DNA from 2 places in the Enterobacter sp. B79-1 genome. Region 2 is predicted to be linked to the other one. Evidence: predicted binding sites of a transcription regulator. Region 2 holds the regulator's gene; the other holds the start of a gene.

Evidence for each region. The regulator PurR, encoded in region 2, represses purine synthesis genes. The targets are predictions, from matches to a motif close to CANGCAAACGTTTGCNTG.
Region 1: a site for PurR is predicted at 3,697-3,714, ahead of pyrC (dihydroorotase). Genes of this name have one in related genera too.

The regions. Positions count from the first base shown of each region.
Region 1 is NZ_JBYAZJ010000001.1:994,798-1,000,771, reverse strand. Features, by position in the region: gene AC2T6E_RS04890 (cytochrome b) at 1-112, opposite strand, end outside; gene AC2T6E_RS04885 (DUF2770 family protein) at 338-451, opposite strand; gene solA (N-methyl-L-tryptophan oxidase) at 502-1,620, opposite strand; gene bssS (biofilm formation regulator BssS) at 1,737-1,991, opposite strand; gene dinI (DNA damage-inducible protein I) at 2,267-2,512, opposite strand; gene pyrC (dihydroorotase) at 2,587-3,633, opposite strand; gene AC2T6E_RS04860 (lipoprotein) at 3,761-4,321, opposite strand; gene mdtH (multidrug efflux MFS transporter MdtH) at 4,446-5,654, opposite strand; gene rimJ (ribosomal protein S5-alanine N-acetyltransferase) at 5,892-5,974, shown strand, end outside.
Region 2 is NZ_JBYAZJ010000001.1:770,815-776,788, reverse strand. Features, by position in the region: gene AC2T6E_RS03720 (riboflavin synthase) at 1-54, shown strand, start outside; gene cfa (cyclopropane fatty acyl phospholipid synthase) at 86-1,234, opposite strand; gene punC (purine nucleoside transporter PunC) at 1,534-2,733, opposite strand; gene punR (DNA-binding transcriptional activator PunR) at 2,848-3,759, shown strand; gene purR (HTH-type transcriptional repressor PurR) at 3,776-4,801, opposite strand; gene cydH (cytochrome bd-I oxidase subunit CydH) at 5,099-5,188, shown strand; gene AC2T6E_RS03690 (MFS transporter) at 5,354-5,974, shown strand, end outside.

The DNA of each region.
Region 1 (5,974 bases), 220 kb from region 2:
ACGTGACCATCCAGAGCCCAAGCCCGAACATAGCATACACCGCAAGCGCGAATATCCAGTGCAAACCTATGGATATTATTCCGTAGCGATGGGGGGTATTACGCAATTGCATAGGAGATACCACTCAAAATCATTCGAGCAATAAAAATGAACGGGAATAGAGGATATTGCAACTGAAATAAGTAGATAACGTTTTTAATTTAATTTATTTCAGCGTATTTGAAGGTGTTGCGCGGATGTATTTCAAAAGCTTCGAGCAATATAACTCAGGCGGAATCAGTGGATGCGTTAAAAATAATTAACCTCAAGAAGTGTCAATAAACGTAAGCGTTTCTTTTCAATAAAATACAATGTAAATAACATCAATGATGGCCAGCAGCGCCCACAACAACAGATAGAGCATAAAATGCTCGCGAATATTATTGACGAGTAAATCGACGATCCTGCGCATCATTTTTCCTCAGATAAAAGAGGCTCCGGGGGACCGGAGCCTGGCGGGTATTATCCGTTAAAACGTGAGAGCGAGAAGGGCTGCAGATCAAATGGCGGCGTAATACCCTGCGCAAACTGCGCGGCAATTTCGCCAAGCACGGAGGCGAACTTGAAACCGTGGCCGCTGAGCCCGGTAATGAGCAGCGTGTTGTCATGTCCCGGCAGGGTATCAATGATGAAATCTTCATCAGGCGTATTGTCATAGGTGCAGGCTGCGCCGTAGAGCAAGCCGCCAACGCCCGGCAGGATAGTGCGCAAGAACATGAATGCTTCTGAACCATCCTGAGGGTATGCGCCATAGGGTTTGCGCTCCTCAGGCGTGGAGATAATTTGTCCGCCGTTGTGTTTGCCAATCTTAAGCGCGTCCTTTTCTGACGGGAATCCGTAGAACTGATCGCCGTTCGGTAACTCGCCGGTGAATGCCGGGAATTTATTCTGCGCGCTGTAACGCCCGTCTGACTGGAACCAGGAGAAGACTTTGCGCACGGGCTGAATGGGCAGATCCGGGAGCAGTTTTGTTACCCAGGTTCCGGCGCTAATTAGCAGCCGAGACGCAGAATAGTCTCCGTCAGCGGTGGTGACGGTGACACCGTCAGCATGATGGGTAATGCCGCTTACGGGGCAGTTGAACAACTGGGCACAGCCGGCTTTTGCCGCCAAATCAATCCAGGTCTTAATGGCCGATTCACAATGCAGTACGCCCGAGTTGGCTTCAAACAGCCCGATGTAATCATCCGGAACGGCGATCTCCGGCCAGCGTTGCATAATGCCGTTCGCATCCAGACGTTCAACATCAAGATTAAATTCCTTCGCGCTCTTTTCCACGTTCGCAAGAAATGCAGAACTGGCCGGGCCAAGGTTGATAATCCCCGTGCGGTCAAAAATGCGTTCTTCGGTCAGCGTTGCCAGTTCATCCCACAGCGTCTGGGCACGTAAGACCAGCGGGACATAACGCTCTCCTTCACCATAGGCGTGGCGAATAAGACGGGTATCACCGTGATGGCTACCTTCCGCGTGCGGAGGAAGATGGGCATCAATCATCAGAACCTTCAGACCGGCCTGCGTTGCGTAATAACCGGCAGCAGAACCTACAGAACCGCTGCCAATAATGATTAAGTCGTATCTCATATGCATCTCGTTAACTCACGCTTTGTTAGCAGAGTAATTAACTATGCGGGCTGATACAAGGGAGAAATAAATAAGGCACCACGTGGGTGCCTGTTGAGTGAAAAATGGGCATTGTACTAATGCCGTTTATACTCATTTTCCTGATAGTCGCCAGATTCTATTTTTGCGATACCTGCTTCTAAAATAGAAATAAACTGACGGGCGACGTCTGTTGTAAGCCACAGCGTCTGTCCAACTTCCGCTTCGTCACGGTTGAGTTGATTTGGGGTCTGGTAGTGCAAACGCAGCATCAGCGCATCGTAGCTATCTACGGTACTGATATCCCAGCCGACAAGCGGATGGGTCTGGATGACTTCACTATTCTTTTCCATTATAACCCCCTAAATGCGTGTTAGAAGACAACGGCTTTGAGGTTCAATGCATGTTTTTCTGAAAGCATCTTCAGTATACAAGTAATAAGGGTTCCGAAGAGAAAAATAAACAGCTGGCAACACATTTTTCTGCGTTTTAGGATTCTTCGAACAATAAAACACCGTCTTGTTCACGATTTTCTAAGAAGATGCTGAAATAATTTGAACTTATCCAGGATAAAAAAACAAAAAAAAGCCGGGGCGACCCGGCAAAACAAAACAATGAGGGAGCAAGGTTAATCCGTTATGAACCAGTCGTCGGCGCTTTCCCACGTTTCCTGCAGGATGTCGCGGATACGATCTTTGTCTTCTTTTGCACCGCCGATGACGGAGAGGTTGTTTGCGGCCGCGTAACGTACCGTTACGGCGCCATCATTTTCAGGAAAGGTGCTGTGAATACGACGGGATAACTCGCCCGCCAGCGCATCGAGTGCGCCAGCAGGCAGAACGGTTGTTTTGGCAATGGTGACTTCAATACGCATAAATGCCCCCTGTGTAATATACTGTTTATATATACAGGTATATTATGGATTTGACAACAAGAGGCGTTGATTTTTTAACGTTTTACCGTCCAGTGTACGGTTTCACCGGCCAGGAACGGGATCAGCGTGTCATCCGTCAACGGAATCGCGTCGTCCACCTGGCTGGCTTTGCGCTCCAGTTCGATGAAGCTCTCATTGATCGGCAGACCATAGAAGCGTGGGCCGTTGAGGGAGCAGAACGCTTCAAAATGTTCCAGCGCATTCATCTCTTCAAACACGGTGGCATAGCTCGCCAGCGCAGTCGGAGCGTTGAAGCAACCCGCGCAGCCGCAGCTGGCCTCTTTACGATGACGCGCGTGCGGGGCGGAGTCGGTACCCAGGAACGCGCGGGAGAAACCGCTGGCAACCAGCTCGCGCAGGGCTTGCTGGTGGATATTGCGTTTGAGGATCGGCAGGCAATAGAGGTGAGGGCGCACGCCGCCAACCAGCATATGGTTACGGTTAAACATCAGGTGCTGAGGCGTGATGGTGGCGGCGATAAGATCGTTGCCATCGCGAACATATTCCGCGGCGTCTTTGGTTGTGATGTGTTCAAACACCACTTTGAGGGCAGGCAGACGCTGGCGCAGCGGTTCCATTACCGTTTCGATAAACCGGGCTTCACGGTCGAAGATATCAATCTCGGCGTGCGTCACTTCCCCGTGTACCAGCAGCGGCATGCCCAGTTTTTGCATCCGTTCCAGAACGGGCATGATGGCATCAATGCTGGTCACACCGTGGCTGGAGTTGGTGGTGGCATTGGCCGGGTAGAGTTTCGCCGCGGTGAAGACGCCTTCGTTAAACCCTCGTTCCACTTCGTTCGGATCGAGTGAATCGGTCAGGTAGCAGGTCATCAGCGGGGTGAAATCATGCCCCGCCGGAACGGCGTCAAGAATACGCTGGCGGTAAGCCATTGCGGCATCGACGGTCGTGACTGGCGGAACCAGGTTAGGCATAACAATCGCGCGGCCATAAATTTCGCTGGTGTAGGGCACGACGGTTTTCAGCATATCGCCATCGCGCAGATGGATATGCCAGTCGTCAGGGCGGCGGATTTTAAGAACCTGGGGTTGTGCAGTCATGGAAGCTCCGGCTTGTCAGGAATCAGTCATAAGGATGGCTGTTTTTGCCGGACACAAATCATAAGCGGAAACGTTTTCGTTTGCACACTTTTCTGCGAAAAAAAAGGGCGCTTCCGCGCCCTTCAGGTTAATCGGTGAAAGGAATAATGATTTCTCCCGGTTTCACCTCTATCCCTTTTGCATACTTTTTCGCGAGCGCTTCACCCTTGCTCTTGTCTTCGCTCAAGACATAGGCGGGTTGCTGGTTGAAGTAATTACGCAGCGACTGATTCAGATAAGGCATCAGGGTTTGCAGTACCGGCTTCATTTTGTCCGGCGTGACGACCGCATCGACGATCTCCATTTCCTGCAGGAAAATGGCCCCTTTCTCTTTGTTGAAGACCGGCAGCGCCTTGAGCTTCAGCTTAATATCGGCTTTCTGGTTGCCAAATAATGAGGTCATATCCAGCGTGGCGTCACCGGAAAGGGTGACTTTGTTCGGTTCTTCACGTCCAATCTGGCTGGCGAGATTGCTGAGGACGATATGGGCATCGGCAAGGCCCGGGACGCCGATGTCTTTGGCAAAGTTATTATGTTTTTCCAGCGCCTGATTAATTTCCTGCTCACTGACGGTGTACTGCGTAAGCTGGTTACAGCCTACCAGCAGGCCACTCACAATTAACGCAGCGGCAATGACAATCTTCTTCATAGTGTTCCTCAACGAAAAATCGGCGCATCTGTCCTGATACGCCAGTATGTCAGTGTGACCAGGGAGAAACCAGCAGAAAAAACTGAGAATTGAGGCGGGAAATGACGCCCGCCAGAAAGAAGAACTAGGCGCCGGGTTCGAGCATGCCGCTCGCGCTGCGCTTCTGGCTGAATTGCCACCACAGGGCCAGCAGGGTCATAAAGCCTACCACGCCGAGCATCATCCACGGCAGTTCCGGCTGGTTCAGCGCTTTACCGGCGTCGAACAGCCAGCCGCCTCCGGCATAGCCCAGCGCGCCGCCAAGGGCGAGCCCAAGTCGACTGAACCCCATATAGCTGCCACGCGCGCGTGCATCGGCCAGCGAGGCACTCAGCGTCTCACGCGCGGGTTCGGCAACGATCGAGCCGATGTAGAAGGTGCAAATCAGCATGAACAGCTGCTGCAGCGAATTCACGAGCCCGATGGGCATCATGCTCAGCGTCATCAGCAGAAGCCCTGCCATCAGGCGATGCTCCAGACGAAAGCGGCGCTCGCTCCAGCGGGCTATCGGGTAGAGGAGCGTCAGTGACAGGCAGGCCTCAATGGCATACATCCACTTCACGGCGGCAGGGGTGCCTGCAATGTCGTTAACCATGATCGGCAGCATCAGCATGACCTGCACCGCCAGCATGTAGTACCCCGTCAGGGTGAGCACATAGGTGACAAAGCGTTTGTCGCGCAAAACGCGGCCCAGGCCTTCTCGCACCGGCGCTTTCACCGTTGACAGCTTCCACGCGGGCAGGAACAGGCCATTGAACAAGGCGCAGAGAATAAACAACACCGCCCCGGTCGCACAGACCAGACGGAAATCATACTGCAGGAGCCAGCTGCCCAGCAGTGCGCCAATCACCGCGCCAGCGCTATCCTGCATCATCAGAATCGAGAAGAAGCGTCCCCGGTGCTGCGGGCGGATCAGCTTCACTACCAGCGCGGTGCGCGGCGGATCGAAGAGGGTGCCGCCAATCCCGGAGAGGAAGCAGGAGAACCACAGCAGCCAGGGCTCGTGGGCGATTGCCATCGTGGCAAAGCCTGCCGCGCGTAACAGCATGCCGGTAACGATCATCGGTTTAGCGCCGAAGCGGTCAGCAATGGCTCCGCCAAAGACGCCCAGACCCTGCTGGACAAACTGGCGCAACCCCAGCGCAATGCCAACCATTAATGCCGCCCAGCCCATCTGATCGACAAAGCGGATCGAAATAAGCGGAAAAACGACAAAAAAGCCGAGCACGACCAGCATGTTATCGACGAGCAGGAAATATTTACCCAGGCTCCTGGCCTGTGATACGCGGGACATTTTCCCTCCAGGGAAAATAAGAAGGTGAGCACGCTAACATTCTGCGGTGTCGCCGCGTTTTTTCCCACCCCCGGGCGTGACAATATTTTTTTATCAAAAGGGTGCTTTGATAGAGAGTTCTCATCGAAAAATGTGAAAAGAGGTCAAAATGGTATGTCACTGTTTTCACAGACGGCGCAGGCGCAGGTATAGTAAAGCTAATCGGTAGAACAGAAGTGACGGGAAGGAGTGGTATCGATGTTTGGCTATCGCAGCAATGTGCCAAAAGTGCGTCTGACAACGGACAGGCTCGTCGTTCGTCTGGTGCATGAGCGTGATGC
Region 2 (5,974 bases):
CGCGTCCTGGCGGCGAAAGAGGCGGCGATAATAAAAGCCGTTGAGGAAGAATAAAAAATAACCCCGGATATCCGGGGTTATTTTTTTAGCGGGCGACACGTAATCCGTGTTCAATGCCGCGACTGAAAACAACCTGCCAGAGCTGAATATCCCGCGCACGGAACGCACCCGCACAGGCATTCAGATAATAGCTAAACATGCGTTTGAACCGTTCGGAATAGTTGTCTGCAATCTCAGGCCAGGCTTCCTGAAAACGGGAGTGCCATGCCATCAATGTGGTGTCGTAATCCGCGCCGAAGTTATGCCAGTCTTCCACAATGAAGTGGGGCTCGCTGGCGTTAGCAATCTGCCGCACGGACGGTAAACAGCCATTCGGAAAGATGTATTTATTGATCCACGGGTCGACGTTATTGTCGGTGCGCTTAGAACCAATGGTATGGAGCAGGAAAATACCGTCAGGCTTCAGGTTTCGGTCAGCAACGTCAAAATAGGTTCTGTAGTTTTTCGGACCCACGTGCTCGAACATGCCAACGGAAACGATGCGGTCGAACTGTTCGTTTAGGTCGCGGTAGTCCTGAAGCCGAATATCGACATCCAGCTCCTGGCAGCGTGCCTGCGCCATTTTTTGTTGCTCAGCTGAAATCGTCACGCCCACAACGCTGGCACCGTAATGCTTCGCCATAAAATACGCCAGACCGCCCCAGCCGCAGCCGATATCCAGCACGCGCATACCCGGTTTTAACTGCAGTTTCTCGCAGATTAGACGCAGTTTATCTTGCTGCGCCTCTTCAAGCGTTGTGGCCTTTTTCCAGTAGCCGCAGGAATATTGCATTAAGGGATCAAGCATACGGCTGAACAGGTCATTACCGAGATCGTAGTGCTCTTTACCGACGATCCATGCCCGCTTTTTACTTTGCAGATTGAACAGTCGAGCGGAGGCGATACGCAGCGTATCTTTGAAGTGGCGAGGGAGCTGATTTTCAAGACCGGCGCGCAATACGCTGGAGAAAAACATGTCCAGACGTTCACACTCCCACCAGCCGTCCATATAGCTTTCGCCCAGGCCTAACGATCCCTCCTGCAAGACGCGTTTAAAAAAATCGGGATGTTTGACCTGCGGATCGGCGGGGGAAGACCCATTAATCGTGATGCCCGCACGTCCCAACAGTTCACTGACGATCCGGGACCAGTTATCGTCCGGAACGCTGACTTCTTCTATACACGATGAACTCATAGCTTCTCCATCACCTTGCTGTGATCAGAACCTTAAAACAGCGTAGACGCTTTTTTGGGTTTGTGAGAAATCTCACGGTAAATGCCCGCGAGGCTAATATCCGACGTAGAACAGAGGAAGGGAGATAACCCTTGCCGAAAAGCCTTCCATGGTAAAACGGGAGCACTCCGGCTCCCGTTAACACTTAATATTTATCGTATTTAATCGAACCAAATTTAGTATAGGCCTCAAAATTTGGTGATTCAATAGAAAATTCTTAGCAACCTAATCACTATGTCTTAACATAATTTCTGGCGCGATTATGCGTGCGACGTTTCCACCTTCTGACGCGCATTCTGCTCGCGCTGAGCGGAAGACTGCATACGGTAGCCAAGGGCAGCCAGCGCAACGGTCACCAGCATCACGCTGGTGGTGGTCAGGAGCGGCGTGACAATCAACGCAGAGACCACCAGACTCGCCAGGAAGCACAGACCCAGCTGTAACGTGTTCTGCAGCGCGGCGGCGCGTCCCGTCGCCTGTGGGAACGGACGTAACGCCTGCGCCACCACGATGGGGTAAATAGCACCGTTAGCGACTGCCATGACGCAGAAAGGAATCAAAATTTCGGTCAGGCCCGTACCCGGAATAAACCCGACGGCCCATGTGCCGAAAACGCTTAACGCGAACAGTACCAGTAGCCAGGGCAGCATCTGCTGGCCTTCCCACTTCTGCAGCGCTGCACGACAGCCGTAGCCGCCGACCAGGAAAGCAATGGTCTGCGGAACATAACTCAGGCCGATTGCCGCCGGGCTGTATCCCATATCGTGCAGAATGAACGGCGAGCCAGTCAGCCACGCGAAGAAACTGGCGGAACAGGCCGCGTAAATCAGGACGTTGCCGCGATAGGCTTTTGAACGCAGCAGCGAGGCAAAGGTCATCGGCTTCGCGTCAGGATGCGTCTCTTTTTTATGCGCAGGCTTGAGGAAAAACGCAGGCAGCATTAATACCAGCGTGATGGCAAAGAGCGTGGCGAAGATCGCCTGCCAGTCGAAATGGGCCAGGATCCAGCTTCCGAGCAACGGTGCGAGGGCAGGCGAGAGACCGACCAGCGGCATAATGGTGGCGAAAATTCGGTTAGTGCGTGATGCCGGGTAATAATCCGTCACCAGCGCCTGCCAGGTGACCGCTGCAGCACAGACGCCAACGGCCTGAATGAATCGCAGTACCAGCAGCCAAGTGGCGTCGCGTACCCACAGCATGCCCAGGCAGCCCACGGCAAAAATAGCCAGACCCAGCAGCAGCACCGGTTTACGACCAAAGCGGTCGGAGAGCGGTCCCCAGAGCAGTTGTGCGAAGGCAAAACCGGCGAGGAACAGGCTCAGGCTGGCGCTGATAGCGGCTGCGGGGGTTTGCAGATCTTCCTGCATCGCGGCAAAGGCGGGCAGATACATGTCGGTCGCTAAAAAGCCCAGCACGCTTAAGCCGCCGAGCCAGACTAAAAATCCTTTCCTGGGTTGCATTGTTTTATTCTCCTGAGGAGGCAGGTGTACGTTGGCGCAGAGTGTAGGGAGTGCAAAGCGGCTTGTGAAACGCTAATATTTGCTGAGTGCATTCAAATTTTTTGCAGGCAGAGCATGTGGTCAGATTATTCTCTTGAAGTGGTGGATGCTGTTGCCCGTAACGGCAGTTTCACCGGTGCCGCGCAGGAGTTACACCGCGTACCCTCGGCGATCAGTTACACCGTGCGTCAGCTGGAAGAGTGGCTGGCGGTTCCGCTGTTCGAGCGGCGTCATCGCGACGTGGAATTAACGCCTGCAGGGGCGTGGTTTTTGAAGGAAGGGCGTTCTGTCATCAAAAAAATGCAGATCACCCGCGAGCAGTGTCAGCAGATCGCTAACGGCTGGCGAGGCCATCTCTCCATCGCGGTGGATAATATCGTTAAGCCGGAACGGACCCGGCAAATGATCGTGGATTTCTATCGTCACTTTTCTGATGTCGAACTGCGGGTCTCCCAGGAGGTGTTCAACGGCGTCTGGGATGCGCTGGCGGATGGCAGGGTGGAGATGGCGATTGGTGCAACGCAGGCGATCCCCGTTGGGGGACGCTATGCATTTCGCGATATGGGGATGCTGAGCTGGACCTGCGTTGTCGCCAGCGATCATCCGCTGGCGGCAATGGAAGGCCCTCTCAGCGATGACACGCTGCGCAACTGGCCGTCGCTGGTGCTGGAAGATACCTCGCGCTCGCTGCCCAAGCGCATCACCTGGCTCCTGGACAACCAGCGCCGCGTGGTGGCCCCTGACTGGGAATCGTCGGCAACCTGTCTTTCTGCGGGGCTGTGCGTGGCGATGGTGCCCGTTCACTTCGCGCGTCCGCGCATCGATACCGGAGAGTGGACAGCGCTGACGCTGGAAAATCCGTTCCCGGATGCGGCCTGCTGTCTGACCTGGCAGCAAAACGACGTATCGCCTGCGATGGCCTGGCTTCTGGATTATCTGGGAGACAGTGAAACGTTGAATCGGGAGTGGCTACGGGAGCCAGCATAACTGGCTCCGTAAGCGATTAACGGCGATAGTCGCGGAACGGACCGTCCGCCACGGAGCGGCGCTCGATGAGGCGTGGGTGAACTTCAATCGACTGGGATTCTTCACGCTTGTTGACGATCCTGTCCATCAGCATGTTGAAAGCCGTTTCGCCCAGCGAGTCTTTTGGCTGGTGAATGGTGGTCAGCGCCGGGGTGAAGAAGCGCGCGTTACGCACGTTGTCATACCCGATCACGGAAATATCCTGCGGCACCCGCAGGCCCAGCTCGTCGGCGGCGCAGAGTGCGCCCATCGCCATAATATCGCCGCCACAGAAAACAGCCGTCGGGCGATGCGGTTGGGAGACAATCTGCTGCATTGCGCGGTAACCGGATTCCGGCTCAAAGTCGCCCTGGACAATCCAGTTTTCCGGCACGGTGATGAGCGCCTCTTCCATTGCCTTCATAAACCCGGCCAGACGGCCCGCACCGGTGTTGCGCTCCAGCGGACCCGGGATCACGCCAATCTCACGGTGACCGCGTTCGATCAGATAACGACCGGCCATATAGCCGCCTTCAAAGGCATTATCGATAACGGAATCGGTGAAGTCCGCGCGCGCTTCGCCCCAGTCCATCACCACCATCGGGATGTGGCGGTACTCTTCCAGCATGGACAGTACGGACTCTGGGTACTCGGAACACATTACCAGCAGGCCATCGACGCGCTTTTGCGCCATCATCGACAGGTAGGCGCGCTGCTTCTCAATGCTGTTCCACGCGTTGCCCAGAATCAGCGTATAGCCTTTCTGGAAGCAGTTTTTCTCAACGGCTTCGATGATTTCGGCAAAATAGGCCGCTTCACTGCTGGTCGCCAGCAAGCCAATCGACTTGGTGTGATTCACCTTCAGGCTGCGCGCAACCGCACTTGGGGAGTAATGTAACTCCTTGATCGCCGCCCAGACGGCGTTGCGCGTCTCTTCCGCGACGAAGCGGGTTTTGTTAATTACATGTGATACGGTTGTAGTGGAAACGTTTGCGCGTTTTGCTACGTCTTTTATTGTTGCCATTCAATGTCACTCCAGACCATATCCTAACCTCCTGAAAAACTTGAAGGTAAACGTTTGCCTTCTCTCACCCTTATTACGCAATCTTGAGTTGCGACACGCCGGGAAAACGACACAGGACGTCAGGAGGGGGTCAATGGCCGGTACGCTAATAAATTTAGCGTGGAATTTTGTCCTATCTTGATGAAAAGGGGAAGAGCTAAAGTGGATATCAGTTTAAATCCAGGAAGATTTTTGACGTAAACTGTGTAAAAATGAGCAAGCTCACTTTTCGTGGGGTGATTAAAAGGAGAAAAATTGATGAGTTCCGATCTGAAGTTTTCGCTGGTGACCACCTTTATCGTGCTGGCATTGATTGTTGCCGGTGGTTTGACGGCTGCGCTGCACTGATTTACGCGGGGGGAGAGTCCTCTCCCTCCTCATTTTCTTCCTATTGTTACCTCTCCGGCAAAAATCTTTTGCCAAAATGTTAACTTCTCAAATTTTGTGATTGATGTCATGCTTTTGACTTCTTAGTTCTGTGTCGCGTGATGACACGGCATCCGGAGTTGACTCATGAAAATCAATTTTCCTCTGCTGGCCCTGGCGATTGGCGCCTTTGGGATCGGCACCACTGAATTTTCCCCGATGGGGTTACTGCCTGTTATCGCACGCGGTGTAGACGTCTCTATTCCTGCGGCCGGGATGTTAATCAGCGCCTATGCCATCGGCGTGATGGTCGGGGCCCCGCTGATGACGCTGCTGCTGTCGCACCGCGCGCGTCGCAATGCGCTGATATTTTTGATGGCGATCTTTACGCTGGGCAACGTGCTCTCCGCGATTGCGCCGGATTACACCACTCTGATGCTGTCGCGTATTCTGACCAGCCTGAATCATGGCGCATTTTTCGGTCTGGGCTCGGTTGTTGCGGCAAGCGTGGTTCCGAAGCACAAGCAGGCCAGCGCGGTGGCGACCATGTTTATGGGGCTGACGATCGCCAACATAGGCGGTGTGCCTGCGGCCACCTGGCTGGGTGAAGTCATTGGCTGGCGAATGTCTTTCCTGGCGACAGCAGGGCTGGGCGTGGTGGCGATGGTGGCGCTGTTCTTCTCCTTACCGAAGGGGAGCGCCGGGGAACGTCCTGACGTGCGCAAAGAGCTGTCGGTGCTGATGCGTCCTCAGGTGCTTTCCGCGCTG